Regions from separate parts of the Paenibacillus sp. JNUCC32 genome, predicted to be linked through region 3. Evidence: riboswitches for the same ligand, from Rfam matches in the RefSeq annotation. Region 3 holds a riboswitch; each other region holds the start of a gene.
What was found. Region 3 has a riboswitch for thiamine pyrophosphate ahead of JNUCC32_RS29915 (ECF transporter S component). Riboswitches for the same ligand answer to the same signal wherever they lie in the genome.
Positions count from the first base shown of each region.

Region 1 (8,050 bases), 1.2 Mb from region 3:
AAACTTCGCAGCGAATTTCTCCGCGATCCCTGCCTGAACATAAACCCGGTTGGCACATACGCAGGTCTGTCCCCCGTTGCGGAACTTGGAAGAAATCAATCCCGCAGCCGCTTGATCCAGGTCCGCCTGATCGGTCACGATAAACGGGGCATGGCCGCCAAGCTCCAACGATATTTTCTTGACGTTGGCCGACGCGCCGGCCATCAGCTGTTTCCCTACTTCGGTGGATCCCGTAAAAGACAGCTTTCTAACCCGGCTGTCCTCTTGCCACACGCCGGAAATGTCGCTTGAAGACCCGGTTACGATGTTAATGACCCCGGCTGGAATGCCGGCTTGATCCGCTAGCTCCACCAGCTTGATCGCCGTGAACGGCGTCTCGCCGGATGGTTTGATCACCACGGTGCACCCCGCCGCCAAGGCCGGCGCTACCTTACGTGTAATCATGGAGGCCGGGAAATTCCATGGCGTGATGGCGGCAACGACGCCAACAGGCTGCTTCGTGACAATGATGCGCTGGCGGCTGGATGATCCGGGGATGGTCTCGCCGTAGATTCGCTTGCCTTCTTCCGCGTACCATGCCACGAAACTGTTGGCATATTGAATCTCGCCCGCCGCTTCCTTCAGCGGTTTCCCCTGCTCCGTGGTCATAATCCTTGCCAATTCGTCCGTATGTTCCGCGATCAGCTCATGCCAGCGGCGCAGCAGCTCTCCCCGCTCGTTCGCCGTTCTGCGGGACCATGCCGGAAAAGCATCGGCGGCCGCATCGACGGCAAGCCGGGCTTCCTTCATTCCGCCTTTGGATACGGTACCGATAACCGTGCCGTCCGCCGGGTTATATACATCCATCTGCTCCTCGGTCTGAATCCATTTTCCCGCGATATAGATTTGATTTTGAAACATAAGAATGACCTCCTAATCGATTCTTCTAAGCTGCGATTATTCGATATCATGATTGACTAACATCTATTTAACGTTAGGGTCTGTTATCCGATATCCACTTACCCTAATGCAAAAAAATAAAACACCGGAGCTTCGTCAAGAAACTCCAGTGCTTCCATATTCATAGCTTAGCGCCCGCCTATTTAACGGCTGCGTCTACTTCCGTGATCATTTCGGATACGGATGTCAATCCGCCGCCGGACAGATACCAGAAGTCAGGGTTCAAATACACGATGTTGCCCTCTTTCGCGGCATTGGTTGTGTTGACAAGTTCGTTCTCGACAACCGCTTTGGCGCCTGATTCTCCTTCACCCGTGGCTACCGCTGCACCGCGGTCCACAACAAAGAGATAATCCGGGTTCATCTCAACGATGTATTCATTCGAAATATCTTTACCATGCGTGCTGACTTCAATGTTAGGATCGACGGCACCGAAACCGAACACGTCATGCAGAATGCCGAAACGGGAGCCTGGGCCGTATGCGCTGATTTTGCCTTCGTTCGCCAGAATGATCAGGGCTTTCTTGCCGGTTGCAGTAGCTTTCTCGTTCAAAGCCTTGATGTTTTCGTCGATCGTGGCAAGCTCTTTTTCAACTTCGGCTTCTTTACCGAAAATTTGACCCAGCGTATTCATGTTCTCTTTGAAGGATTCCATGTATTTGCTTGTGTCCACGCCCAGGAAGATCGTCGGGGCAATTTTGCTGAGTTCCTCGTATGCATCCTGCTGTCTGCCGGAAATAATGATCAGATCCGGATCGATGCTGTTGATTTTCTCAAAGTCAGGCTCTTTCAGGCTGCCCACATTCTCATATTTCTTGTCTTCGAATTTGGACAGGTATGCCGGGATATTCGCTTGCGGAACGCCCAAAACCTCAACGCCCAATTTATCCACGGAATCCAGAATGCCAAAATCGAATACGACGACGCGGGAAGGATTTTTCTTGACAGGCGTTTCGCCCAGCTTATGGGTAATCGTGATTTCTTCGGACGAAGGCGGCGTTTCTCCCGCAGCGTCGCCTCCACCCGCACCGCTAGTTTTATCGTCCTGCCCACAAGCCGCGAGCACAAGCGTGAACATTGCTACCATAAATAAAGCCAACCATTTTTTCATTCCTAACACCCCATTTTTTATATTTAAAATCTTTATGATTCAACATATATTTGAATTTATGGTTGAATATGTAATTCAATTTGGACAGAAGAAACCATGCCGTCCTTTGACCAAGGCGGCCTAGTCCTTGTGCAGGGAGTGAAGCTCGCACGCTTCATCAGCATCTCCCGGAGTCCATATCATATTTTCGAATCCCGCTTATCGATTAACCGTAGTATACGCACACCCGATTGTCGTTAATCTCTTCGATCTCGATGTCCATGTCGTAGATGCCCCGAAGAACATTGCTCTGAATGATGTTCTCGGTTTTCCCTTCGCTTTCAATCGCTCCGTCCTTCAATGCCACGATGTAATCCGAATAGAAGGAAGCGAAGTTGATGTCATGAATCACGATCACGATCGTTTTGTTCAGGTCGGCGACAAGCTTTCGGAGAATCTTCATAATCTGTACGGAGTGTTTCATGTCCAGATTGTTCAGAGGTTCATCCAGCAGGATATACTCCGTGTTCTGGGCGATGACCATCGCGATATAAGCACGCTGGGTCTGACCGCCGCTGAGCTGATGAAGATATTTATGCTGCATATCCTCAAGCTCCATATAGGAGATGGCTTCATCCACGAATTTCTCGTCTTCCGCGTTCAATCGGCCTTGGGAGTATGGAAAACGCCCGAAGGATACAAGCTCGCGCACCGTCAGGCGGAGGCTGATATGGTTCGATTGCTTCAGAATCGAAACCTTCTTCGCCAGGTCCCCGCTTTTCCATTGGCTGACCTCTTTGCCGTCCACCGTAATTTGACCGCTGTCCTTGCCCGTTAGTCTGCTTATCATGGACAGCAAAGTACTCTTACCGGCGCCGTTCGGGCCGATAAAGGACGTAATTTGACCTTTCGGGATCGTAACCGACACGTTATCAACGACTTTTTTGCCGCCATAGACTTTCGATACGTTCGTAACCTGGATCATGCTTTACTCTCCTTTAGTAGCAGGTATATGAAGTAAACGCCGCCGATGAAGTTGATGATGACGCTTAGCGTAGTAGAGAACGTAAACACCCGCTCTACCACTAGCTGGCCGCCCACCAAGGCGATAATGCTAATCAGAATGGACGCCGTGATTAAGTGTGAATGCCGGTATGTTTTCATGAATTCATAAGCGACGTTCACCACAAGCAGTCCAAGGAACGTGATCGGTCCTACCAATGCGGTGGCCACCGAAATGAGAACCGCGACAACGATCAGAAGCCTCTTCACAACGTAATCATAGTTTACGCCAAGGTTGATCGCCTGATCACGACCCAGCGACAGCACGTTCAAGTACTTGGCAAACCGGGCAAAATACAGCAGGGTCAGCGCAACGACAATGACGGACAGGATGAGAAGCTCGGTCTTCACATTGTTGAAGCTGGCAAACATCTTGTCGGACACGTACTGGAACTCGTTCGGATCGATCAGCACTTCCATAAAGGAAGACATGCTGGAGAACAGGGTTCCAAATATCATGCCGATCAGCAGCAGGAAGTAAATGTTGTTTCCTTCCCTCTGAAACAAAATCTTATATAGGATCCCGGCGAACAGGATCATCGCGCCGACATTGATCAAAAAGTTAACATTGCTGCCCAGTTTATACAGCGTGAAGGAGCCGAAGACAAAGATCACGGTCGTCTGGATCAGGATATACAAGGAATCCAATCCCATCACGCTTGGCGTCAGTATCCGGTTATTCGTGACCGTTTGAAACACCGTGGTAGACAGAGCGATCGCCCCGCCGGTCAGAATAATGGCAAGAACCTTCTTGATTCGTCTTGGAAGGGCGTAATCCCAATTGCCGCCAAGATCAATGAACAGAAAGACTGCCACCAGGATGATTGCCGCCGCGGCCAACAGGCCGAGTTTGGCTTTATAAGTCATAAGCCTTTCTCCTCATCAGTAAGAAAATGAATATACCGCTTCCGAGTACGCCCACGGTCAGACTAATCGGAATTTCATAGGGATAAATGATGATCCGGCCAAGGATGTCACAGAACAGTACGAACCCGGCCCCCAGCAGCGCGGTATGCGAAAGGCTTTTTTTCAAGTGGTCCCCTAAGTACAGACTAACAATATTAGGTATGATCAGACCAAGGAACGGAATCACGCCGACGGTCAGCACAACGGAAGCCGTAACCAGCGCAACGATGACCAATCCCAGGTTCACGACTCGCCGATAATGAAGTCCCAGGTTGGTTGCGAATTCCTCTCCCATTCCGGCTACCGTAAACTTGTTGGCAAACAGGTAAGCCAGAATCACAAGCGGGATACTGAGATACAGCATTTCATATTGGCCCTTCATGATCATGGAGAAATCGCCCTGCAGCCAAGCCGACATATTCTGTATAAGATCATATTTGTAGGCAAAGAAGGTCGCGACCGAGCTGACGATATTACCGAACATAAGCCCTACCAGCGGGATGAAGATCGCGTCCTTGAACTTGATCCGATCCAGTATCTTCATGAAGATAAAGGTTCCTGCCAGTGCGAATACGAATGCCACGAGCATTTTGATAAGCGGGCCGCTTGTCGTAAAGACGAGCATGGCAACCAAGATCCCCAATCTGGCGGAGTCCATAGTGCCCGCCGTCGTCGGCGATACGAACTTGTTGCGGCTGAGCTGCTGCATGATCAATCCGCAGATACTCATGCTGACACCCGCCAAGATGAGGCTGACAAGCCGTGGAATCCGGCTTTCAAGCATAATATGCTGTTGTTGTTCTGTCATCGAGAACAGTTCCAGTGGCGAGATATCTTTAACTCCAATAAATAACGAGATTATGGAGAGTACCACAACGGCTGCGAATAAGTATCTAATCTTCATGGTTCTTCCTTCTATGCGTATGTCTGTCGAAACTCCGGCAGTCAGCAATTCCCCAACCATTCTCATTGAGATTGATTATCAATTGCGTTCTGATATGGATTATATCATTCTCATTCTCAGTCGACAAGTATAATTGAGAATCAAAATCATTTAATTTGTTCATCCAAGTATCATTTGTTCATGATTTGTTCATAATATGGAGTTTCGCAGAGATAAACTTTATATCACCGAGGCTGAGCCGCTTGGATTCGCGGTTCCCGAAATACATACGTATGTAGAAGCTGATTTAATTCTCAGTAACCGGGTATAAAAAATATAAATTAACTTTCCTTCGAAGCGTTGACAATCCCTCTAAGTTATATTAATATGCTAACATAATTATTATTTCTAACTAAACGTAAGTTAATGTGAAATGATAATTCAACGACAGCAATTCAACTCAACATGCATATTTGCTTGAATTAAAGGACATCTTTGTTATCAGGCTTATGCAAACATGATTACATCAGGAGGTTTTTTTCAATGTCTAAAGATTTTTCAGCAGCACTTAAGCATCGCCGTTCCCATTATGCCATCAGCAAAGACCCGGTCATTTCCGACGAACTCATCCAGGAGATTGTTAATGAAGCCGTTAAATATACTCCGTCTTCTTTCAACTCCCAAAGCGCACGCGTCGTTGTACTGCTTGGCGAACAGCATGACAAACTGTGGAACCTGACCGAAGGCATTCTGAAAGAGGTTGTCGGAGACGAAGAGGCTTTCAAATCCACAGCTGAAAAAATGGGTGCATTCCGTGCTGGATACGGCACTGTTCTCTTCTTCGAGGACAATAACGTAGTTGCCGACCTGCAGCAAAAGTTCGCGCTGTATGCCGACAATTTCCCTGTCTGGTCGAACCAATCCAACGGCATGCTGCAATTCGTGGTATGGACGTCCCTCGAGGCAGAAGGCCTGGGCGCATCCCTCCAGCATTACAACCCGTTGATCGACGAGAAAGTGAAGTCCGAATGGAACATTCCGGAAAACTGGAAGCTGATCGCTCAAATGCCTTTCGGCAAACCGGTTGCAGATCCGGGTGAAAAAGAATTTGCGCCGCTTGAAGATCGCGTGAAGGTATACAAGTAAGCCATAGCCGGCCTAAGCCGCCTACCCAAGCCCTGAGGATTGGAATAGGCGGCTTTTTTATGGTGCCCTGCCATTGAAAACCTGCCGGCAAAACGATACAATAACACAGGAAGCAGGCCTTTCGCCTTCTGATCTTCGGAAGTTCTTGGAGCCGGCTTGATACCAACTGCATATTTGATGTTTGGCTGTACTAGGGGTGCCATGTGCTGAGAGACGGCGGACCGCCGTTAACCCTTATCACCCGATCTAGATCATACTAGCGTGGGGAAGTGTAGCATTTATGTTTATTTCTTTGCGTAGGCATAACTGCACTTCTTCATGGGGTGCGGTTTTTTTGCGTGGACTTATACAATGGGGAGGAAAAAATTTATGAATGAGCTTGTATGCGGAACCAGCCGGATCGTGGGTTGCCGGTTCTCGGTATTTCCCATGACGGATCGGTTCGTTGAAGTGATCACGGAAGCGCTTCGTTCCGTGGATTCGGATAAGGTCTGGATCCAAACGGATGATGTAAGCACTTGTATTCGCGGCCGTGCGGAGCATGTGTTTGATGTGACGAGAGCAATATTCGCTTATGCCGCGGCTAGCGGCGTGCACACGGTGTTTAACGGTACTTATTCTATCGGCTGCCCAGGCGATACGGATGCCGATGCGTATATGAATGAGGATTCGACCCGCTTAAACCACGATATCGGGGAACGCGCCGATATCGAAACGGCCTGCCAATTCGCGCTTTACCCGATGGGTAGCGCCAATTACATGGATGTCATTTACGCAGAAGTGGATCGTGCGAAGGCAGCGGGCACATTCGGTGGAAGCGTACATTACGCCAGCCGATTGGACGGGGCGTTGTCCCGGGTGTTCGGATCACTCGAAGACGCGTTCCAACATGCGATTCAATCCGACAGCAGCCATCTGGTCATGACCGCGGTGGTTTCGGCCCACAGCCCATCCCCCAAAGCCAAAACTTAAGGTCCTTTCCAACAGATAAAGGCCCGGCACGCGCCGGGCCTTTATCAATTGCAAGCAAGAATTTGACGGTGTTTAAACCCAAGCACTCAAGATGATTACGAGCAGGATAAAGAGAACCAATATAGTTCCTACTGAATTGCCCCATGCGCCGCCGTATGCTCCGCTCATGAAGATCCCTCCTGGATTTAAAAGAATGACGTGAGTTAATCACGTTATTATCTTATTGCTTATGGCGGGCGAGCGTCACGGCTAATGTACCCCCCTCTTTTTTATGCAGGGCTTATTTATTCCTCATAACCGACCAGCAGCCTGCCTCCGTACGGGCTGAGCGCTTCCTCCGTCACTGCAATAAGGTCCGCAGGATCGTCCTCCCGATAAATCGCCAGAAGCGCTGCCTCCAGTCGATCCCCCATAGCTGGGCTATAGCGGTTGAATAAACGAAACAGCATCTTCCCTTCACCCGTCCACTCCCGGTTTGCCCTCAGAACGAATTCGCATAGAGTCGACGCTATTTTGTGTACAGTAAACCATTTTTCGCCTTCCCTGCGGGGACTTGTCAAGTCCAGCAAAAACTCGGTCAGGATGTAGCGGTATTCGGCAATATCGCTCGACGACAAGGGCATGGGGCCGTAATTCAAATCATTCCGGGCATCCGCCCGCACCTCTTCTCCCTCAGGCAACGAACGCAGCACCGTACCTTCGGCGACCATCCGCTGCAAAGACGGATTCGCCGCCAGCACTCCCTCGTCGAAATATTCGCGATAGGAGGATAAAGACAATATGAATATTTCCGCGATCCAGCCATGCGCCTCGATCGTCTTCCTGCTGAAGTCATATCCGTCCCGTTCAATGACGATGATGTCCAGATCGGATTGTTCATTATACTCACCACTACTCGCGCTGCCGCCAAGTACGGCAAGCAAGCAGTCGGGATAATTTCGTTGCATGACGCGTATCGCTGCCTCCGTCGGTTCCAGTCTCATGGCCGTTTCCTCCAGTAATTCTCTCATCCGCCACAAAAAAGGGCTCAAAATATTAAATTCAACGAAAAC
Region 1 is NZ_CP062260.1:956,073-964,122, reverse strand. Features, by position in the region: gene JNUCC32_RS04420 (NAD-dependent succinate-semialdehyde dehydrogenase) at 1-900, opposite strand, end outside; gene JNUCC32_RS04415 (siderophore ABC transporter substrate-binding protein) at 1,079-2,050, opposite strand; gene JNUCC32_RS04410 (iron ABC transporter ATP-binding protein) at 2,256-3,014, opposite strand; gene JNUCC32_RS04405 (iron chelate uptake ABC transporter family permease subunit) at 3,011-3,958, opposite strand; gene JNUCC32_RS04400 (ABC transporter permease) at 3,948-4,901, opposite strand; gene JNUCC32_RS04395 (nitroreductase family protein) at 5,424-6,026, shown strand; TPP riboswitch at 6,209-6,311, shown strand; gene JNUCC32_RS04390 (YkoF family thiamine/hydroxymethylpyrimidine-binding protein) at 6,396-6,998, shown strand; gene JNUCC32_RS04385 (hypothetical protein) at 7,071-7,166, opposite strand; gene JNUCC32_RS04380 (nucleotidyltransferase domain-containing protein) at 7,283-7,981, opposite strand.
Region 1: linked by a shared signal. The riboswitch ahead of JNUCC32_RS04390 (YkoF family thiamine/hydroxymethylpyrimidine-binding protein) and the one ahead of JNUCC32_RS29915 (ECF transporter S component) in region 3 are both predicted to bind thiamine pyrophosphate.

Region 2 (8,050 bases), 2.3 Mb from region 3:
CGTTGGAAAAGAGCGGGCGGCCTCCCCTATACTCCCCAGCAGGCATGGCAGTTCTCGTTAGACCGTGCGTCCTTTCGGATTGAGGCAACTCTTCCTGCTGCATACCCGCCGTTATAGCCGGTCCCCTGTCTCTTTCGTGATCCGTACCTTCATCGCTTCCAAGGATTCCCTCGTCATGACCGCCTTTGATCACTACGATCCTGGGCCCAAGAGCATGAATACGTCTCGCCGCTTCTTTGCGATCGTTCATCGTGCGGATTCGCATCCCCGCCAATACTTCGGCCTCCGGTATATTGGGGGTGACAATCAACGCCAGCGGCAGCAAATCTTCTCTTAAAGCCTCCACCGCTTCGCTTTGCAGCAGCTCCGCTCCGCCCTTGGCGATCATCACGGGATCGACAACGACCTTCCCCCAGCCGAATGCCCGAATCCGGTCAGCAACCAGCCGAATGATCTCGGCGTTGAACAGCATGCCCGTCTTCAATGCATCTATCCCGAGATCCGATCCAACCGCTTCAATCTGCTCCGCAGTTGCTTCGGGTGGCAGCGGATATACGCCGTGAACCCCCAAGGTATTCTGCACCGTGATCGCGGTAATCGCCGACATGCCGTACACGCCGAGTTCCTGGAAGGTTTTCAGATCGGCCTGAATGCCGGCGCCGCCACCGCTGTCAGACCCGGCAATCGTCAGGGCACGGGGTATGCGAGCCTCGCTCATCGCGTGCCTCCGGCAGCCGCCGCTCCCGCTTCCAGCACAGCGGCATACCCTTCCAGCGATCCTGGATGAAGCTTCGCCAGCTCGTCCAGGAAAGTTATCTGGAAGCTTCCCGGTCCCAGATCTGCCGTTCGCTCAGCAGCTTTCGCCGCCGCGGCCCCATAGAAGGCCAGACCCGCCGTACCTGCAAGCAGCAGGTTTGCTTCCACCGCGGCAAAGGCACCCAGCACCGAGGTCAGCAGGCAGCCTGCGCCGGTCACCTTCGTAAGCAGAGCATCCCCTCCGGTAATGATGCGCACTTCCGTTCCATCGGTAATCACGTCCTCTTCACCGGTAATGGCCACGATCGTGCCTAACTCGCGCGCCGCCCGCACGGCCAGCTCGGCATGATTGCTGCCTGCGCTATTGCCTGCGTCTACGCCCTTGATCTCGCGGATCTCCCCGATAAGGTGAGCGACTTCAGCCGCATTTCCGCGCACGAGCGAAACCTTCACCTCGCTTAGGATCCGCAGCGCCGACTCCGTCCGAAAACGGGTCGCTCCCGCGCCGACCGGGTCCAGCAGCACCGGCACGCCATGGGCATTCGCCGATTGCCCGGCGATAATCATCGCATCCACCAGCTCGCGGTTCAGCGTACCGATGTTCAATACGAGCGCGCCTCCGATGGCGGCCATATCCGCCACTTCCTCCGGCGCGTAAGCCATCACCGGCGACGCGCCCAGCGCGTACAAGCCGTTAGCCGTAAAATTCGTAACCACCACGTTCGTCATATTGTGAACGAGGGGGCTCGTCTGCTGTACCTTCGTCAAAAGCGCCGAAACCTCTTTTTCCCATGAATGCATTTATATCAGCCTCTCTTCGCTATAATGGAATTCCATGTGCTTGTGATCATTGCTCTTACAGCACCGCAGCCTCCAGCTGCACCGGCCACTCCTCCTGCTTATAAGCCATGTCCCAGAACAGATACTCCAGCTGGCAGCTCAGCATGAAATGCTCCCTCATCCGTTCCCGCTCGGCTGCCGTCGCACGATCCGCCCATGCATCGAGACGGTCGCGGAATTTGGCTGTCGCGTCTTCCCCCCGGTTTCCGTAGAAAGAAATCCAGTCGTAAAACGGATGGGAGGCATCCGGCTTCACCTCATTCAGCAGCTTGCGGCCAATCTCCAGGTACGTCCATGGGCACGGCAGCAGCACGGCCATAATCTCCCCCAAACTACCCTCATGCGCCACCGTCAGCATATGACGGATGTAATGATGCGCGGACGGAGCCAGCGGATATCCTTGAAGCTCTTCATAGGTCACCCCGGCGGCTGCGCAAAAATTCTGATGCGGGTGCACCTCGCTGTGCAGAATGAATGAAATCTGTTCGTTAAAGGCCGCAATCTCTTCACGGCTGATCGATTTGGATATGGCTATTCCGTATATCCGCATGTAGGCATTCAAATACTCAAAATCCTGCTTCACATAGTGAATCAGCTGCTCCCGCTTCAGATTCCCCTCGGCAATGCCTTTTACGAAGGGATGATCGAAGATTGCTTGAAAAATGCCTCCCGCCTGCTGACGGAGCTCTTGCGTGAAACTCATCTTTGTCCCCACCTCCAACATATTGAAGAGCAGGAAGTCCGTAAGACACGACTTTTCAGACAACGCTAAAAAGCCGCCCCGAAAACTGGAGCGGCTTCGTCAACAAGCCCGGGTGCGCCAAAAAAACGCACCGAGACCTCATATTCGAAGGCTCCACTTTCCTACGCTAGTACGAACTAGATCAGGTTCAAAGGGTCCAAGATACGCTCTTGTCTCAGCCGCCAACGGCTCCCCTAGTGGACTTCCTATTCTTTTGTCTAATACTGTACATAGGTTTGAGGGTGGTGTCAAACGTTAACAGTTTGTGGACGGAACCTCAAGCTCGAACCTTCCTCCGACCGCGTGATTGTGACGATGTACCGTGGCGGCTGTCTTTTCGCAAGATAAAAACGCAGGCTACCCCAAACTCATTCCGGAAACACTGACGCTCGGCTGTCATATATGCCCCCGCATAATGAGTGCATAAGCACAATTCAAATAAATGAAATTTAAAGGAGCGAGCGTATTTATGACGAACCAACCGAAAGCGGTTAAACCCATTCCGGATGGCTACACCTCCGTGACGCCGTGGATCATCTCAAGAAACTCCGCAGCGCTGATCGATTTCCTCAAGCAGGCTTTTCGGGCCGAAGAGCTTGCCCGCGTCTATGTTGGCGATGGTGTCATCGGCCATGCCGAGGTGCGAATCGGGGATGCCGTCGTCATGATGTTTGACGCAAAGCCGGAATGGCCGGATAGCCCGGCATACCTCCGTTTGTATGTTGAGGATTGCGATGACGTGTATCGGCAAGCGCTGGCCGCAGGTGCGGTCTCGGTGACGGAGCCAACGACCTTGTTCTTCGGCGATCGGGTGGGACGGGTACGGGACCCGTTCGGCAACTTATGGTGGGTACAGACACGAATGGAGGACCTCACTCCGGTGGAAATGGAACAGCGTGCCCAAGACCCGGAATACATCAAAGCGATGACCTATGTTGCAGGGGCGGAGATCGTGGTGAAGACGTCGTAAAAAGTACCGTGAAGTCAAGCGTTATTACAGGGAGGACGTGGGTGGATTCGGTGTCCCTGGGGTATGCATGGATGGCTGCCGACCAAAACGAATGTAAAACCGCATAACTAGAGTAGCTATGGGTTAGAGGTAGAAAACTCGGGGACTCGGAGTAGATAGCTGGTGCTACTGCTGGTCCTGGTACTACTACTGGTCTTGGTGTGACTACTGGTCTTGGTGCGACTACTGGTCTTGGTGCTATTACTGGTCTTGTGCGACTACTGTTCTTGGTGCGACTACGGTATTGATGCTACTACTGGTCTTGTTGCTACTACTGGTCTTGGTGCGACCGCTCGAGGACTAGCGGACTGAGGATACGTTATTTAGCTGAATAGGCGTAATTTTTGATGGCTAACGGACACCAGATACGTTATTCATAGAATATGATGGCAAAAGGACAGTCTATTGCGGAAATAAGGGATCCTGTGTCCGTTTGATCTGAGAATCGCGGGTTAATTAGGGAAATAAGGGAACTGGTGTCCGTTAACGAGTACCTTGGTGACTGGCTGGTATTGATGCTATTACTGGTCTTGTGCGACTACTGGTCTTGGTGTGACTGCCCGAGGACAAGCGGACTGAGGATACGTTATTTAGCTGAATAGGCGTAATTTTTGATGGCTAACGGACACCAGATACGTTATTCATAGAATATGATGGCAAAAGGACAGTCTATTGCGGTAATAAGGGATCCTGTGTCCGTTTGATCTGAGAATCGGGGGTTAATCAGGGAAATAAGGGAACTGGTGTCCGTTAACAGGTCATGGTTAGCGGCATGATGCCCGGAGTTGGTTAGGCTGTACTGGCGAGCGATGTGACATGCAGCTGCATACCGGCGGTACTTCGACGCGCGATGTTACCGACGCGCGATGTTAAAAAAGGAGGCATCCCAAAAGATCCCAGATCTTTCGGAGTGCCTCCTTTATCCGCTTGTTCCTAGCATCTTCCGCTATACGATGATACTAGCCTTCAGCATCCGTCTTCATTGCTTACTGAATGCCGTAAAACTCCTGCAGCTGGTCGATCATCAGGTTGGCCGCCAGAATGCCGCCCGCCGTATTCCAGATCGCGTCATCCACTTTGTGGGCTTGACCGTTCTTCACAACGTTCAGGTTCTTCCACAGCGGATCGTTGATCCATTCCTGCTCGGTCTGGTTGGCGCCGCCATCCCCTGTCTCATAAGTGAAGTAGAACAGTCTGTCGGCTTCCACCTCAGGCAGACGTTCCTTCGTGATCTCGTCCACGAAATCGTCCTTGGCATTCTTAGTCATGTCGTTGCGGGCGATGCCGATTTTATCGAAAATAACGCCCGAGAACGTATTGGTATGGTACACCCGGGTCTTGCCTGCCATGAAACGAACCACGGAGACGGTTTCGTCAAGCTTGCTGCCGGCCTTCTCTTTAAACTCCTGGATCCGCTTGTCGTAGGCAGCCAAAAGTTCTTCGCCTTCCGACACTTTGTTCAGCGCCTTGGCATACAGTTCAAAATTGTTCTGCCACTCGCCGCGAAGATCCTCGGCAAAAACAGTCGGCGCGATCGCCTTCAATTGCTCGTATACTTTTTCCTGACGCATCTTGTTGCCGATGATCAGGTCAGGCTGCAGACCGGCGATCAGTTCGATGTTCGGCTGGCTCTCTTCCCCGACAACGGTAACGCCTTCCATCTGGTCTTTAATATGTGGATACCATGGATCCCCCGTCCAGGATCTAACGGCACCTACCGGCTTCACGCCCAAGGCCAGAAGCGCCTCGGTTCCTTCGTTCGTGAGGACGACGACCTTTTGAGGCGTTCCTTTGATCGTTTCCGTCCCCATGGCATGCGTAACTTCATACGATTCGCCGCCGGCAGCAGCGCCGCTGTTGCCCTCTGCGGTATTCGTCGTGTCGCCGCCCGCGTTGCTTGTCCCTTCTTGCGCCGGGCTTGCTCCGCACCCCGCAAGAATCATGATCATGATCAGAGCCAGCAAGCTAAACTTGATGCCTCTTGCCCGTTTCTTTGCCATTCCTGTTCCCATTCCTATCTAAATCCCCCTTGTGTCATATCCCGCTATTTGAAAACCATTATCAATCACTGATTCAAAACTATAAAGGGTTTCGTGAAAAATATCAATATATTTGTGAGAATGATTATCAAGCTCATTGACAGATAACGTCCCTTCACCTAAAATTCATATGAACTTAATTATTCATGGACTTAAGAAAGTGAGCATATATGCGCGTATTCGGACTATTGATATCGCTATTGGCGCTGGCCGCTGCCGTCATGGGCAGCATCGCATTCGGAGTAACGAACATCCCTCTTCATCAGGTATGGGAATCGTTCACTCACTTTAACGGAAGCAACGAACATCTGATCATTCTCACGGCAAGGCTTCCTCGAGCGCTCATTGCCGTCGCCGTGGGGGCATGCCTTGCGGTTGCGGGTGCGCTCATGCAGGTCATCACGCGCAATCCGATTGCATCGCCGAGCACGCTGGGCGTGAACTCCGGCGCGGCTTTCTTCATTATTCTGGCATCGGGCTGGCTGGGCATTGGCGGACTTCAGTCCCTTACCTGGGTCGCGTTGATCGGAGCCGCCGTCAGCGGCGGTATCGTATTCTTCCTCGGCAGCATCGGCAGGGACGGCATGACGCCGGTCAAAATCACCTTGGCAGGGGCTTCCATGGCCGCTTTCTTCCACTCCCTGACCCAAGGATTAATGCTCTCCGACGGCAAAATGTTCGATCAGGTGCTGGTATGGCTGGTCGGTTCGGTAGCCGGACGCGATTTGAACCAGCTAACCGCCGTATGGCCGTACATGGCCGTTGGCATGCTGGCTGCGCTGCTGCTGGGACGGCATCTGAACGCCCTCTCCATGGGAGACGACATCGCTCAGAGCCTCGGGCAAAAAACCGCACTCATCAAGCTGTTAGCTGCTGCAGCCGTCATCCTGCTGGCCGGCGGCTCCGTAGCGGCGGCGGGACCCATCGCATTCGTAGGGATCATCATCCCTCATATCGTTCGGTATTTAATAGGAAATGATTATCGGTGGATACTACCTTACAGTGCGGTGTTTGGCGCACTCCTGCTGGTGACGGCCGATCTCGGCTCCAGATACATTGCCATGCCGAAGGAAGTCCCTGTCGGCGTGATGACTGCAATCATCGGGGTGCCGTTCTTCGTGTACATAGCCAGGAAAGGAAGGCGAGCACAATGAGTAAACACCGCATATTCCGTTCCCGGAACGCCAAAGTCTCGTTTATGCTGGAGCGAAGAACCCTATGGGTGTGCCTGATCCTATTCGTGCTTTGCATTGCAACCATGATTATCAGCACGGGAACCGGCAGCCAGTTTGTTTCGCCGCTGCATGTCGTCAAAGCGTTATTCGGTGACGCTTCCCCGATGGAGCAGGTCATCGTCATGCAGCTAAGGCTGCCCCGTATTATCATTGCTGTGCTGATCGGCGCGGCTCTCGCGGTGGCGGGGGCTATTCTGCAAGGCGTCATCCGCAACCCGCTTGCTTCTCCGGATGTCATCGGCATTACGGAGGGAGCATCGCTGGGGGCGGTTCTCTTCATCTTCATATTTACGGGCGCCGTATCCATCCATTGGATGCCGCTCTTCGCCATTCTCGGCGCTTTTTTCATTACCGGACTGCTGTATGTGCTTGCCTGGAAAAATGGCGTATCGCCACTGCGACTCGTCTTGATCGGAATCGGGGTATCGGCCGCGATCAAATCGATCTCCTATATGCTGATCATCTCCGGACCGCTGCAGCTGGCGGACCGTTCGCTTACCTTCATGGCGGGCAGCATTTACGGCATGTCCTGGGATAAGGACGTAATGACCTTGCTTCCTTGGGTCGCCGTTCTTCTTCCGCTAACCTGGCTGCAAGCCAGAAATGTGAATATCCAGGCCCTGGGAGACGACGTGGCCAGCAGCACGGGCGCGCAGGTTCAGAAGCAGCGGCTGATTCTGATCGGACTCAGCGTTGCACTGGCCGGAGCGGCCATCTCGATTGGCGGCGCCATTGCTTTTATCGGATTAATGGCGCCGCATATGGCCCGCAGGCTCGTGGGACCCAACTTCGGAAGCGTGCTTCCGGTCAGCGCGCTGATCGGTGCGATTCTGCTGCTCGTCGCGGACCTGGTGGCACGGACGGCCTTTCTGCCGCGCGACGTGCCGGCAGGCGTATTCACCGCCGCGATCGGCGCGCCGTTCTTCCTCTACCTGCTGTATCGTAACCGCAATCGATTCTAGAACCGAAAGGAGCTAAAGCGTCATGAATACGCTGGAAGCAAAGGGATTGGGTCTGTCTTACGGGGGAGACTTTATATTCGAAAATCTGGATTTAACCGTGCCTATAGGTAAAATCACCGTGTTTATCGGCAGCAACGGCTGCGGCAAATCCACTTTGCTGCGCTCCATGGCCAGGCTGCTGAAGCCGCAGCGCGGCTCGGTAGTACTAAACGGGGCCGACATCGCAAGCCTGTCCACCAAGGACGTGGCGCGGAAGCTCGCCATTTTGCCTCAAGGGCCAACGGCTCCCGAGGGGCTGACGGTCATGCAGCTGGTGAAGCAAGGGCGCTATCCTTACCAGAGCTGGCTGCGCCAATGGTCGCGGGAAGATGAAGAAGCGGTCACAGCGGCTCTTGAATCCACGGGACTGACCGAGCTGGCTGATCGTACAGTTGACTCGCTGTCAGGCGGCCAACGGCAGCGGGCCT
Region 2 is NZ_CP062260.1:4,412,638-4,420,687, forward strand. Features, by position in the region: gene thiD (bifunctional hydroxymethylpyrimidine kinase/phosphomethylpyrimidine kinase) at 1-718, opposite strand, end outside; gene thiM (hydroxyethylthiazole kinase) at 715-1,557, opposite strand; gene tenA (thiaminase II) at 1,613-2,299, opposite strand; TPP riboswitch at 2,441-2,544, opposite strand; gene JNUCC32_RS19735 (VOC family protein) at 2,808-3,308, shown strand; gene JNUCC32_RS19740 (ABC transporter substrate-binding protein) at 4,334-5,359, opposite strand; gene JNUCC32_RS19745 (FecCD family ABC transporter permease) at 5,557-6,540, shown strand; gene JNUCC32_RS19750 (FecCD family ABC transporter permease) at 6,537-7,583, shown strand; gene JNUCC32_RS19755 (ABC transporter ATP-binding protein) at 7,606-8,050, shown strand, end outside.
Region 2: linked by a shared signal. The riboswitch ahead of tenA (thiaminase II) and the one ahead of JNUCC32_RS29915 (ECF transporter S component) in region 3 are both predicted to bind thiamine pyrophosphate.

Region 3 (8,050 bases):
GCCTGGTTTGCAAAAGCAAGTGATTGATGGCAATCAACAGTCTACGATATCCTGGATCCTCCGTAAAAAGCAGCAGTTGCTCCTGCGAGGACGAATCCTCAATCGTATTCAGTTTATCGATGATGTAGCCGAGCTGCTTAGCTCTTTTTTTCCGACCCATCCACTGCATCACATTCAGCAACGCCAACATGATCACAACAATCAGCAGAACGGCAACCACTAAAATTCCCCCAAACGGTAGCCGATGCCCCACAGCGTTTTGATGTACTGCGGATCGGAGGGCTGATCTTCAATTTTGTCGCGCAAACGGCTCATATGCACATTAATGACATTTTCATCGCCGAAATAGTCGTCATTCCAGACGGATGTGAAAATGTGCTGCTTGGTGAATACCTTTTTCGGATTCGTCATAAACAGCTTTAAGATTTGCAGTTCTTTGGCCGTCAGCTTGATCTCCTGGCCGTTTTTGGTCACGGTCAAATGATCCAGATCCATCTCTAGTTCATGGACCCGGATGATTTTATTTTGCTCAGTTGGGGGTGCTATTACATAAGCCGTCACGCGGCGGATAGCGGCCTTCACTCTCGCCGTCAGCTCAATCATCGAAAAAGGTTTCGTAATATAGTCATCCGCGCCAAAACCAAGGCCGAGCGCCTTGTCCACTTCCCCATCCTTTGCGGATACGATCAGTACCGGCACATGGCTTTTCTCCCTGATTTTTTTAAGAAAATCCATGCCGCTGATCTTGGGCAGCATCATATCCAGCAGTACGAGGTCATAATCTCGCTTCGCAAACCGCTCGAGCGCCTCCTCTCCGTCTTTGGCAAGCACCACCTGAAAACCTTCCATCGTCAAATAGCTCTCTACCATCTCGCCAATCGAGCTGTCATCCTCTACAAGAAGTATGTTCGAAGCCACGTCATTCACGCCTTTCTTTTTACGTCCATAACTCTAATATACTGGAAACAACGGCCCCAAGGTATATTCAGATTCATCTTCAAATAACCGCTCAAACTAAAATAACCCCACAAACTGATCTGTTGCAGCCTTGCGTACCGCCGAGTGTCGCATGAAGCACGTGTACAAAAATACAAATCGAAGGCTGCATGACCCGCATCTTTTAAATGTGAGGGATGCACAATGGACGCTATTTTAGAACGTTGTTGCGGTCTGGACGTTCATCAAGCTAGGTTGTTGCTTGTGTTTTAACCGGCCCCTTTGAATCAAAAGTCGAATCAAGCAGTTAAAACGTTTGGAACGACTACAAACGAACTGTATCAGCTGCGGGATTGGCTTCAGTCTCACCAGGTTTCCCATGTTGCCCTGGAAAGCACCGGGGTACTTTGGATTCCCGTGTGGAACATTCTGAAGGGGAGTTTCCAGCTTGTTCGCCCTCAATGACCGGACTGGTGCATCTTCGGTTGATCCTGCGCATGCGCGCTGCCGGATAAATTGAGCAGCACAACGCCCGCGATGATCAGCAGAATCGAGAATACCTTGAGCCCGTTGATCTGCTCCGCAAAGAACATGTAACCGATCAGCGTAATGATCATGATCCCGAGTCCCGACCAGATCGCGTAAGCCACGGATATTTCAATCTGCTTCAGGCTCAATGTCAGGAAGCTCAAGCTGCAAATATAGAACACGACCAGCAGCACGCTTGGCAGCGGTTTGCTGAATCCTTCCGACAGCTTCATGTTCAGCGTGCCCGCCACCTCGAACAGAATAGCCAAACTTAGATAGACCCAATGCATAATCTCAAGACCCCTTCCGTTTCTCAGCGGCAATGCCGAACAATAAAATATCCATGACGGACTGCAGCAGCTCCCCCAGCGGCAGTTGATGCTTCACCGTCGCCCTCGAATCGTAAATCTGATGGAGCGACCCAAGGTACAGGTCGATGAACAGCGGCATATGAATCCGTTTGATGCTGCCCTCGGCCATGCCCTGCTCCATGAGCTCGGTGACAATGCCCCATTCTTCCCGGAAAAAGGTGTCCAGCTTCTCCCACTGCGGATAATGCGACCGCTTCAGATCCGGCAGCATCCCCAAATCCATCTTCTCCATCTCCTGAGGCAGGCAGATCAGGATCTGATGGATTTTCTCCAGAACGGTAAGCGTCTCGTCCGCCGCAATTTCGCGTTCGCGCTGCTGGATGTGACGAATCATCCCGTCAATGATATGCTCAACGATTTCTTCCTTGGATGAAAAATGCTCATAAATCGTCCGTTTGCTAATCGCAAGGCCGCGGGCCAGATCACTGACCGTAAACGTAAACCCCTGCCGCTGAATCAAACGGATCGTTTCATTTAATATTCGCTCGCGCAAGTGACCAAACCCTCTTTCTGGTACTGAAAATACTTTATTGGTACCATTAGTATTATAACGCCTCAATCAGCATAAAATCCAGACCCTCTGGAGTTATCAACAAAAAAAGAGCCTGCTTACAAGCCGTAAGCAGGCCCTTGTCCGGAGAACAACGGTTTAATCAAACCGCACGTCGCCAATGCCGAACCAAGGAAAATATCCGGCCGCAATATAGGCGCAGCAGGCGGCGGCTGCCAGTAAACCGACGACCAGAAGATCGTAGCGGGAATATCGTGACGGGTAATAATACGTTCGGGCCTTCGCCCGGTCCCCGTCAAATTGCTTCGCCTCCATCGCAGCAGCCACCCGGTGTGCCCGGCGGATGCTTTGCGCCAGCAGCGGCACCACATACATGCCTGCACGGTTCACCATGCCGCGAACTCCCCGAATCGGGCGGACTCCCCGTACCTTCAAAGCCTGGCGGCGGATCACATATTCCTCCCAGACCATCGGCAGCAGCCGGATCGAGGCCATGAAGCTGTACGCATACTTCGGCGCCAGCCTCAGCTTCTGCATCAGGCTGTAGAACAAATCCACCGAGGACGTTGTCGTCACGAGCAGCAGCCCTTCTGACGCAAAGGCAATCCCCTTAAAGCCCAGATGCAGTCCCCGATAGAAGCTTTCTTCCGATACCCGGAACAATCCCCATTCCCACCAGATCGTCTCCCCCTTACCGAACAGCATCATGGAAGAGGCGGACGATATGAAGGCAAGCAGGAACGGAATGAAAAACAGCAGCATCTTCCACGGCTTCACCCCGCTGAGCACCACGAGGCAAATCATAAAGATAAAGGCCTGATACATGACGAAATCAAGATCATGGGTCAGCACCGTCATAAAAAACAGCGCACAGATCAGTCCCAGCTTCACCACCGGATTCGCCCGGTGCAGCCAAGTGATCCGCACAGGATTCCATATATTCATGCATTCACCCCCGTATGGAGATGACCGGATGCAGCCAGCGTATCCCGCGACGCATCGGCGTGATTCGCATTGCCCGTCTCCCGTCCGGATTCCGTCCCGCTACACCAGCGCGGGGAAGGCAAACTTGACGTCAACCGCCCTTCCCGAATCTCCCAGATGTGCGTGGCCGCCCGCTGCGCGATCTCCATTTCATGGGTCACCATGAGAATGGCGGTTCCGGAGCGGCGCAGCCGTTCGCACATCTCCAGAATCGCGAACGTGTTCCGCGCATCCTGTCCGAAGGTCGGTTCATCCAGGAGCAGGACGGCCGGCTGCCTTGCCATGGCCGTGGCAACGCTCAGCCGGCGCTTCTGGCCTGTCGACAGCTGGTACGGGTGCCTGTTATCCATGCCGTCCAGCCCAAAGCGTTCCAGGCAGCGGTCGGCCCGTGCCTTCGCTTCTTCCGGCGGCATATGGTCCACCAGCAGCGAGTACATCACCTCATCGCCGATACGTTCCGTCAGAAACTGAAGCTCCGGATTCTGAAACACGAATCCGATTTGGCGCAGCTGCCGCTCTCTCTTCTTCCGCACTGTCCTGCGCTTGCCCTGGATGACCTCCTCCCCGCAGAGCACATAGGTCCCTTCGGCGCGCAGGAGCCCCATCAAACTGAGCAGCAACGAGCTTTTGCCTGCGCCGTTGGGCCCGATCACCGCAATGAAATCTCCGGGATATACCTCAGCCGAAGAAAGAGAGACGACCGGTTTCTCCCATCGCAGTCCCCGGAAATCATCTAACCGAATGACAGGCTCCCCAAGGTGGGCATACGATGAGTCTGCCTCAGGCATGAGACTTCCCAGCTCATCGCCTGGCGCGTCTACCGGAGCAAACAGCTCCCTTCCTGCCCGAGACTCCGCATAATCCTCCCATACGCCGGGATACCAGATGCCATACGCCTGAAGCTCGCTCGCATATTCGGCGAATATCGCTGCCGGCGGACCATCGCCCAGAATGGCGCCATCCGGGGTGAACAGCACCACGCGGTCCACGTATTGGGCCATTTCTTCAATCCGGTGCTCCACGATAATCAGCGTACGCCCTTCCGATACGGCCTTCACCGCTGACCAGATTTGCTCCCTGCCTTCCGGGTCGAGCAGGGCGGACGGCTCATCGAGGAACAGCACCTCCGGCTCCAGCAGAAGGGCCGAAGCCAGCGCAAGCCTCTGCTTCATCCCCTGCGACAGATGACCGATCGGCATATGCAGCTCCTGAAGGTCAAGCCCAACCTCATGCAGGACGGCTTGCATTCGCTCCTTCATCTCGTCGCGGGGAACGCTGAGGTTCTCCAGCACGAAGGCCAGCTCTTCATCCACGTACGGCATGCAGAACTGGGTATCCGGATCTTGGAATACATATCCCCAAGAGCGAGGCACCAGCTGGGCTTCGCATTTCATCGGCACCTCCGTGGCGCGGGGAATCATCCCGCTAAGCACCTGAAGCAGCGTGGATTTGCCGCAGCCGCTCGGACCGAGCAGCAGCACCTTTTCCCCGCGGGCAGCCGAGAAGGACAAGTCCTTAAACATCAAACGCTCCTCGCCCGGATACTTCAGGCGCAATCCCTCCACATGCACGGCCTGCTCCGTAACCGCCTCCGCGGTTGAAGACGAAACCAAGCGGGCGGCGGTTTTAGACATGACGCGGATCATCCAGTGCTTCATAATCCTTCTTGGACGCAGGGCGCAGCAGGGATGTGACGCCCGTACGGTCCAACGCTTTGGCCAGCAGCAGCATGAGCAAGCCGGCAATGACGGCGCCGCTGAGAATCCGCATGCCATACTTGGCGAGGAACATCCAGGTCTGAAGATCATCGGTATAACTGTAATAGAAGTCCATCACCATCGAGCCGACCGCCGCGCCGGCCCCGGCAATCGCCACCGTCCACGCCGAGGTGCTCCGGTAACGGAACGCCGCGAATACCAATTCCGCGCCCAGCCCTTGAATGAGACCGTACAGCAGCAGCGTCAGTCCCCAGCCGCTCCCGAACAGCACTTCCACGTGGGCCGCCGCCACCTCCGCGATGATGGCCACTCCCGGCTTGCGGATCAGCAGGTAAGCGAGCGTGGCCGCTGCGAACCACATGCCGTATAACAGTTCATCCGCTTCGAAGAACAGCGGTTTCAGCAGATTGTAAACCGATCCCCAGAAATGATAAATGACGCCAAGCACCAGCGATACCAGCACCGTCACCAAAATATCGCTTAAACGCAGCCCTTTTCTAGGCTGTACCCCCAATTTTTCCTGCACTGACGTTCCCATAACAACACATTCCCCTCTCCACCGCTATTTTTGTATAAACACAACAAAAAACCGTCTGGAAAAACGCGCAGACGGAAAAATAGGCCCTATGTAGGCAGGGTCGGATATTCTCTACGCTGGCATTACCCAGTTCAGATTAACGGTCAACAGCGGATAGCAGCTGCAATCTCAGCCTGATTCACTCAAGCCCCCGTATTCCCTATTCGGTTTCATGTTAATCTTAAAATACACATTCGTTCCCCAATTAGCAAGAACCTTTTTTCAAAAATGGCTATTTATTGATTTCCGGCTCATTCTATGTCAATATCAGAGTGATTGGCTTTTCCACCAACGTTTTATTGCCGACACCTATGCACAAAGGAGAATGACATGGCTAAACAATTGCTGCGTCTGATGACCGAGCTGTCCTCCCGCAAGTGGCTGTCCCGCATCATGGGGCATTGTTCCCACAGCCGGCTGAGCCGTCATCTAATACCTGCATTTATACGAATCTACCAAATCCCGGCGCATGAAGCGGAGAAGGAGATCCACGAATACCGTTCGTTGAACGAATTCTTTTCCCGCCGGTTAAAAATAGGCCTGCGCGCCATAGACGACACCGCCGATGCCATGGTAAGCCCCGTCGATGCCACGATTTCGGCGATGTGCGCCGTCAACGCCGGCACCATCCTCAGCGTCAAGGGACAGGATTATACCCTGAGCGAGCTGCTCGCCAAGTCACCGAGAATGGAGAATTATATCAACGGTTATGCATTCGTATTGTATTTAAGCCCGACCGACTATCATCGCATACATTCCCCGGTAACCGGCATTCAAGCGGAAAGCGAGCATTTGAAGGGCCGGGTATACCCCGTGAACGATTTTGCGATGACCCATATCCGAAACGTGCTCAGCCGCAACGAGCGCCTCATTACCTATATTGCCCATGAATTCGGCGAAGTTGCGGTCGTGAAGGTCGGAGCCATGAACGTAAGCAGCATCCGTTATGCCGACGAGAGCGTGAAGAAATACGACATTGGCGACGAACTTGCGTACTTTGAATTCGGCTCTACCGTCGTGCTCTTGACGGAGAACGGCACATTTACACCCCGCGGTGACTTGGAACCGGGCTCCAAGGTGAAGATGGGAGAACTGCTCGGTTTGCTGCACCCTTCCACAGCCCGAAAAGGGTAATTCCTTTCGCCTTCCAAGCATGCGCTATAAGCTAAGTCCATGAAACATTCGACGGATGAAGGATTACCGCCTGTTCAGCAGCCGGTAAATGATCCGCTGAAACAGCCGATCCGGCAGCAGTCCCTTGATCCGCGCGGTCAGCCGCGTGCCTCGGGGCAGCGTATAGCGGAACCTCGGTTTGGTCATGGACGATATGCTTGCCACAAGACGGGCTACCTCCTGCGGATCTCCGCTTTCCCTGGCCGTCCGCTCGGAATAGTCCAGCACGCCCTTCAGCAGACCGCTGTAGGGTGATCCTTCCTTGACCGCCAGCTCCCCAAAACTCTTATTCCAGATCGGCGTGCCGTAGGCACCGGGCTGGACCAGCACGACATCGATGCCAAAGGGCATCAACTCCATGGACAGGCTCTCGCCGAACCCCTCCAACGCAAATTTGGACGCCGCATAGGGACCATAACCCGGAAAGCCGACCCTGCCGCTAATGCTGCTCATGAGAACGATTTTGGACCGTCCGGTCTTGCGCAGCAGCGGGAGCATATGCTGCGTCACCGATACGGTCCCGAAGAAATTCGTCTCCATCTGCTTTCGCCAGCCCCCCAGCGGCACTTCCTCCACCATGCCGCCCACCGCCTCGCCGGCGTTGTTCACCAGCACGTCCAAGCGGCCGAACTTCTGCTCCAGCGCCGAAGCAGCAGCCTTGACCTGCTCCTCGGCACATATATCCAATCGGAAGATGTGAATACGCCCGGTAACATCTGCTTGTTCAGCCTGAGCCAACAGCTCTGCTGCCGCCTCAGGTCTGCGAAGACCCGCGGCCACGTCATAACCTGCTTTTGCCAGCTCCAGACTGATCAGCAGTCCGAACCCGCTCGACGCGCCCGTGACCAGCGCAACCTTCCCTGCTCCCGCCGTTACCACCGGATCACCGCCGGCTCCGTCGATGCCACTTTCTCCTTCACACCCGTCACCCTTCCTATATCCATAATGCCTAATCTGTTTCGAGCTTTGCTCTTAAGCGCTTTATGTATATTCCCAATATATCAAATGTTTGCAATGCAGTCCGAGTCCTGACCTATAAAATTAATCCCAATAAAAAAGGGAGCTTGTCAGCTCCCTTTTGCGTGTTTCCAGCGAAATGCGTATATGATAACGGGATTCAACGTCACCCGTATGTAGGCCAAGGTCCTTTAAAACCAAACGTCCTGATGATCCGGATTCGTTGTCTTCATGCGGCGCAAGCGATTTCTGAAAATACCGCAGCCGCCACGACTGAAGAAACGTCCACGCACCC
Region 3 is NZ_CP062260.1:6,721,121-6,729,170, reverse strand. Features, by position in the region: gene JNUCC32_RS29945 (sensor histidine kinase) at 1-220, opposite strand, end outside; gene JNUCC32_RS29940 (response regulator transcription factor) at 220-870, opposite strand; gene JNUCC32_RS29935 (DMT family transporter) at 1,395-1,754, opposite strand; gene JNUCC32_RS29930 (TetR/AcrR family transcriptional regulator) at 1,759-2,328, opposite strand; gene JNUCC32_RS29925 (energy-coupling factor transporter transmembrane component T family protein) at 2,485-3,291, opposite strand; gene JNUCC32_RS29920 (ABC transporter ATP-binding protein) at 3,288-4,964, opposite strand; gene JNUCC32_RS29915 (ECF transporter S component) at 4,957-5,586, opposite strand; TPP riboswitch at 5,678-5,790, opposite strand; gene asd (archaetidylserine decarboxylase) at 5,956-6,759, shown strand; gene JNUCC32_RS29905 (SDR family oxidoreductase) at 6,823-7,677, opposite strand.